One region of the Aestuariirhabdus litorea genome, then DNA from elsewhere that is predicted to be linked to it. Evidence: predicted binding sites of a transcription regulator. Region 1 holds the regulator's gene; the other holds the start of a gene.
What was found. Region 1 encodes sigma-54, which starts transcription at its own class of promoters, with help from an activator protein. Its sites were predicted from a motif close to TGGCACNNNNNTTGCTNT; they were not measured.
Positions count from the first base shown of each region.

Region 2: glnA (glutamate--ammonia ligase) is a predicted target of sigma-54. The motif match lies at 1,834-1,851, and genes of this name have one in related genera.

Region 1 covers NZ_QWEZ01000001.1:196,380-199,800, reverse strand. The annotation lists gene lptA (lipopolysaccharide transport periplasmic protein LptA) at 1-327, shown strand, start outside; gene lptB (LPS export ABC transporter ATP-binding protein) at 336-1,061, shown strand; gene D0544_RS00940 (RNA polymerase factor sigma-54) at 1,174-2,712, shown strand; gene hpf (ribosome hibernation-promoting factor, HPF/YfiA family) at 2,837-3,124, shown strand; gene ptsN (PTS IIA-like nitrogen regulatory protein PtsN) at 3,134-3,421, shown strand, end outside.
Region 2 covers NZ_QWEZ01000002.1:1,016,152-1,019,572, forward strand. The annotation lists gene D0544_RS14885 (DUF4124 domain-containing protein) at 1-210, opposite strand, end outside; gene glnA (glutamate--ammonia ligase) at 319-1,725, opposite strand; gene thiI (tRNA uracil 4-sulfurtransferase ThiI) at 2,102-3,421, shown strand, end outside.

The sequences.
Region 1 (3,421 bases):
CACATCAGCGGCGACAAAATCACCGTATTCACCACGGATGGAACCGTTACCCGTATGGTTGCCGAGGGGAGTCCGGCCCACTACCGGGAAAAGCCCGCTGCCGACAAAGAGATCATCAAGGCCTATGGCCACACCATCGACTACGCCATCGCTCGAGAGCAGGTGACCCTGCAACACAATGCACAGCTGCTGCAGGAGGGCAACTCCTTCAGCGGAGACACCATCCATTACAATACGGTCACCCAGACGGTGAGCGCCCAGAGCAGCGACCGCGCTGACACCGGCGGTCGTGTCGAGATGATTATCCAGCCCAAGAGCAAGCAGTAACGCGACCCATGGCGACCCTAAAAGCACTCCATCTGGCGAAAAGCTACCGCGGAAGAAAGGTGGTCGAGGACATCTCGGTCAGCATCAGCAGCAACCAGATTGTCGGGCTGCTGGGCCCCAACGGGGCTGGCAAAACCACCAGCTTCTACATGATCGTCGGCCTGGTTAACGCGGATGACGGCCAGATCCTGATCGACGGCGAGGACATCACCCGCCTGCCCATGCACGGGCGCGCCCGCAAGGGGATCGGCTATCTCACCCAGGAAGCCTCCATCTTTCGCAAGCTCAGCGTCACCCAGAACATCCTCGCCATCCTGGAGACCCGCAAGGATCTCAACCGTAAACAGCGACTGGAGAAACTGGAGGAGCTGCTGCAGGAGTTCCATATCACCCATATTCGCAACAGCACAGGTATCAGCCTCTCCGGTGGTGAGCGGCGCCGGGTCGAGATCGCCCGCGCACTGGCCATGGAACCCGCCTTTATCCTGCTGGATGAGCCCTTCGCCGGCGTTGACCCTATCTCGGTCAACGACATCAAGGAGGTGGTTCGCCACCTGCGCAACATAGGTATAGGGGTCCTGATTACTGACCACAACGTACGCGAAACCCTGGACATCTGTGAGTTGGCTTATATCGTCAGCGAGGGCAAGATCATTGCCGAGGGCGATCCCGAAACCGTGATGAACAACCAGAAGGTCAAGGATGTCTACCTAGGACATCAGTTCCGCATATAGGCATTGGGCCCCGTTCAGCCCTATAATGGGCCATGCAAGAATTTTGCCGTGACCAACAGAGCGGCCCTCCTCAAGAAGACAGGCAGATTATGGACCGGACACTCTTTTATCTATGAAACCATCCTTAGTCCTGAAAATGGGCCAGCAGCTGACCATGACCCCTCAGCTGCAGCAAGCCATCAAGCTCCTTCAACTGTCTACCCTGGACCTGCAACAGGAGGTTCAGCAAGCCCTTGAGTCCAACCCCATGCTGGAAGCCGAAGAGGGCTCAGACAGCGAATCCTCATCCGATCACGACCAAAGTGGCGACAATAACGAGTTTGACAGCGCTACCGATTACAACACCCTGAGCGAGGGTGAACAGCGCAAGCAGGAGCAGCAGAGCGTCGACAGCGCCAACAACGAAAATGAGGTGATGTCCGACGACTGGCAGGACAACATCCCAGAGGACCTCCCGGTGGACACCGCCTGGGATGACGTTTACCAGTCCAGCCTGCCCCCCTCTTCCGGCTCCGGTGGAGGGGACAATGACGACTACAACCCGGCCGCACGTGCCAGTACCACCGAGTCACTGCAATCGCACCTGGAGTGGCAACTCAACCTCACCCCGATGTCCGATACGGACCGGGCGATCGCCGTCACCATTATTGACGCGCTCACCGAAGATGGTTACCTCAGCTGCAGCTGCGAAGAGCTGCTGGAGGGGATCGAGGAGGAGCTGGAGATTGAGCTCGATGAGGTGGAAGCCGTACTGCGCCGCATCCAGCAATTTGACCCGGTGGGGGTGGCCGCACGCTCCCTTACCGAATGTTTGCTGATCCAGCTTGCGCAACTCCCCGAGAGCACACCCCACCTGGGTTCGGCGCGACTGGTGGTGGAAAAGTACATCAATCTTCTGGGCACCCACGATTATGCCCAGCTGATGCGCAAATCCCGACTCAAGGAGGCCGACCTTAAGGCCGCCATTGAGTTGATCCAGACCCTGAACCCCAAGCCCGGGGACAGCATCCAGAGTAGTGAACCGGAGTACGTTATTCCCGATGTCACGGTCAAGAAGGTCAATGGCCGCTGGACCGTTGAGCTCAACCCTGACGCCGTACCTCGGGTGCGAATCAACTCCGGGTACGCCTCACTGGTGAAACGTGCCGACAACAGCGCAGACAACACCTACCTCAAAAACCACCTGCAGGAGGCGCGCTGGTTTCTCAAAAGCCTGCAGAGCCGGAACGAAACCCTGATGAAGGTGGCCACCCAGATCGTGGAGCACCAACGGGGGTTCCTGGAATATGGCGACGAGGCGATGAAGCCCCTGGTCTTGCATGACATCGCCGAAGCGGTCAGCATGCACGAATCGACCATTTCACGGGTGACGACGCAAAAATACATGCACACCCCGCGGGGTATTTTTGAGCTTAAGTATTTCTTCTCCAGCCACGTCAGCACCGCCAGTGGTGGGGAGTGCTCATCGACCGCCATTCGGGCCATCATCAAAAAGCTGGTGGCGGCAGAGAACCCGAAAAAACCATTGAGTGACAGTAAAATAGCCGGCCTGCTCGCCGAGCAGGGGATCAAGGTCGCACGGCGCACCATCGCCAAGTACCGTGAATCCCTTTCAATCGCACCTTCTAACGAAAGAAAACGTCTGGTATAGGTTATATTGATTGACGGCAACATAGAGATATCGAGCCTCGGATATGATCGGTAACAGAGGCAAACGCATGAGTCCATCGCACGATGGGTTCAGTATCACGTAAAACAGATCAGGAGAAAGACGCATGCAAATCAATATCAGTGGACATCATGTTGATGTAACCGAGGCATTGCGTGAATATGTAGCAACCAAAGTTGACCGCCTGGAGCGCCATTTTGACACCATCACCAGCGTCAACGTTACCCTCAGCATCGAGAAAGAGGGCCAAAAGGCGGAAGCCAACCTCCATGTACGTGGCGCTGACATTCATGCCACTTCCGTTCATCAAGACATGTATGCCGCCATTGATATGCTGGCCGACAAGCTCGACCGCCAGCTAATGAAACATAAGGAAAAGAGTCTAGCCCGCTAACCCTTGGCCATGAACCTCATATCCCTCCTTAGCCCCGACCGCAGCCTCTGTGCTGCGGAAGGCGGCAGCAAAAAACGCGTATTAGAAACCCTCGCCGAAGCCCTTTCCCACTCGGGACAGGAGATTTCAGCGGGAGAGCTGTTTAACGGGCTGATTGAGCGGGAACGCCTCGGCAGTACCGGGTTCGGTAAGGGGATCGCTATCCCCCATTGTCGTCTCGAGTCCTGCACCGAAGCGATTGCCGCACTGCTCAAGCTTTCCGACGGGGTCGACTTCGATGCCATGGACGACCAACCG
Region 2 (3,421 bases), on a different contig from region 1:
GCTGGTTGAGGCGGGCAGCGGTTTGACGGCGGGCGGTGAGACGGTGGTCATCGGCTTCAGCTTGACCGCTTCCGCGGCCTGCCCTTCGGGGGGGTTATCCGTGAAGGTGACGTTACCCGCCGGATCGACGGTGCGATAGATCTGCGCGCCCAGGGTCGGTGTGGACACTAATGTGCCGGCCATTATCAAAACCACCAGTCGCTTCATCATGAGCAGGTCTCCGCTACCGTCTGGCTAGAGTATAAGTCATTACACCAGGAAACAAAAAAGCCCCGACAGGCGGGGCTTTCAGGGAAACCAAAGGCTTCGAGCGTGGTGTTATACGCTGTAGTACAGGTCGAACTCAACCGGGTGAGTGGTCTGGCTGACGCGGATGCACTCCTCCTTCTTGAGGGCGATGTAACCGTCGATCATGTCGTCGGTGAACACGCCGCCGGCTGTCAGGAACTCACGGTCGGCATCCAGTTCGGCCAGGGCTTCTTCCAGGCTGGCAGACACGGTGGGGATCTCAGCGGCTTCCTCGGCCGGCAGGTCGTACAGATCCTTGTCGGCGGCGTCGCCGGGGTGGATCTTGTTCTTGATGCCGTCCAGACCGGCCATCAGCAGAGCGGCGAAGGTCAGGTAGGGGTTACCGGATGGGTCGGGGAAACGCACTTCGATACGACGCGCCTTGGGGCTGCTGACGTAAGGGATACGGATGGAAGCGGAACGGTTACGGGCGGAGTAAGCCAGCATCACCGGAGCTTCGAAGCCGGGCACCAGGCGCTTGTAGGAGTTGGTGGAAGCGTTGGCGAAGGCGTTGATCGCCTTGGCGTGCTTGATCACACCGCCGATGTAGTACAGCGCAGTGTCGGACAGGCCGGCATAGCCGTCGCCAGAGAAGGTGTTGTCGCCACCCTTGGAGATAGACATGTGCACGTGCATACCGCTGCCGTTGTCACCAACCAGGGGCTTGGGCATAAAGGTGGCGGTCTTGCCGTAGGCGTGTGCCACGTTGTGTACGCAGTACTTCAGGATCTGAACTTCGTCGGCCTTCTTCACCAGGGTGTTGAACTTGACGCCGATCTCGTTCTGGCCAGCAGTACCCACCTCGTGGTGGTGTACTTCGACCTCAAGGCCCATAGCGGTCATGGCGTTGCACATGGCGCCGCGCAGGTCGTGCATGGAGTCGACCGGAGGAACGGGGAAGTAGCCGCCCTTGATACCGGGACGGTGGCCGGTGTTGCCGCCTTCAAATTGCGCGTTGGAGGCCCAGGCCGCCTCTTCGGAGTTGATCTCATAAGAGCAGCCGGAGATATCAAATTTCCACTTCACGTCGTCGAATACGAAAAACTCGGGCTCGGGACCGAAGAAGGCGGTGTCACCGACACCGGTGGACTTCAGGAACTCCTCGGCGCGCTTGGCAACGGAGCGGGGGTCACGCTCGTAGCCCTGCATGGTAGAGGGTTCAACGATGTCGCAGCGCACGATCAGGGTGCTCTCGTCGGTGAAGGGGTCCATTACGGAGGCGATGTCGTCGGGCATGAGGATCATGTCGGACTCGTTGATGCCCTTCCAGCCTTCAATGGAGGAACCGTCGAACATCTTGCCCTCTTCGAAGAAGTCATCGTTGACCTCGCCGACCGGGATGGTGACGTGCTGCTCTTTACCGCTGCTATCGGTAAAGCGCAGGTCGACCCACTTAACATCATTATCTTTAATCAGTTTCAGAGTGTGCTCTGACATCTCGTTTCCTCCAAAAAGGCATTATGTGTGGTGGTTGTCCCACCTATTACGCTGATCTGTCCGTTGCCAGGTTGATGACAATGCAGAACCAAAATCGTGACCCAAGATAAAGCAAAGTGTATGCCATGCCGCTGTTTTGCCTCTGGAGGGCGCAGCCAGCGGGCTCTACCGGAGTGTAGTCGCAATATTCTGACCGTCAACGCACCATGATGGTGCTCGCATCCGTGTTTGTGCACTCATCTGGTGCTTTTTTTGTCGGTGCGTGCTTCAGGTTGGGGAGCAATCTTTGTCGATCAATCCGCCCCCAAGCAGTGCCGAGTCTACCCGCTTTTTGTATAATGTACCGCCTATTTTTCCCTCCCAGATGACCCATTTAATGAAATTTATCGTAAAGCTGTTTCCCGAGATCACCATCAAGAGCAAGCCGGTGCGCACCCAGTTTGTGAAGAAGCTGCGCCGCAACATTCGTACCCTGCTGAGGGTCATTGATCCGGAGCTTGAGGTGGAGGGTGGCTGGGACCGGGTCGAGGTGGTCCCCTCCACCGAGGATCCCCAGCTCTGCGCCCAGTTAGTGGAGCGGCTGATGAACACGCCGGGCATTGCTCACATCCTCGAAGTGAGCCAGCACCGCTTCGAGACCCTGCACGACCTGTTCGAGATCACCCGCGCTGAGGTGGGGGAGTCGCTGGCCGGTAAGACCTTCTGCGTGCGCGCCAGCCGCAGCGGCGAGCACGAGTTTACCTCCCATGAAGCCGAGCGTTATATCGGAGGCGGACTGAACCAGCATACCGACGCGCTGGGGGTGCGGCTGAAGGATCCTGACACCACGGTGCGCCTCGAGATTCGCAACAAGACCCTGTCGATCGTCCGCCGCCGTTATGAAGGCTTGGGGGGCTTCCCCCTGGGCACCCAGGACCCCGTATTGTCGCTGATCTCCGGTGGCTTCGACTCCACCGTCTCCAGCTTCCTGATGACCAAGCGTGGAGTGAATACCCACTTCTGCTTCTTTAATTTGGGGGGCAAGGCCCACGAGGTGGGGGTCAAGGAGGTGGCTTACTACCTCTGGAGCAAGTTTGGCGCCTCCCATCGGGTGATGTTTGTATCGGTCCCCTTCGAGGAGGTGGTCGCCGAGATCCTTACCCGGGTGGATAACTCGCAGATGGGGGTGGTGCTCAAGCGCATGATGCTGCGCGCCGCCAGCCAGATCGCCGAGGAGATGGAGATTGGCGCGCTGGTCACCGGCGAGGCGATCGCCCAGGTGTCGAGCCAGACCCTGCCCAACCTGGCGGTGATCGACGCCGTCACCGATACCCTGGTCCTGCGCCCGCTGATCGCCATGGACAAGCAGGATATTATCAATATCTCCCGTCGTATCGGCACCGAGGAGTTTGCCAGCCACATGCCCGAGTACTGCGGAGTGATCTCGGTAAACCCCACCACCCGTGCGCGCAAGCACCGGGTTGAGCGGGAGGAGGAGCGTTTCGATATGGCGGTGCTGGAGCGGGCCATCAAGGGACGCCAGGCGATGCCCATCAACCACATTCTGGGCCAGCTTGAAGCCCAGGAGCGGGCGGCCGAGACCGCTGAGGTAGCCAGCGGGGAGGTGGTGATTGATATTCGCCACCCCACCGAGCAGGAGATAAAGCCCCTCGAACTGGAGGGGGTAGAGGTGATCGAGGTGCCTTTTTACGCCCTT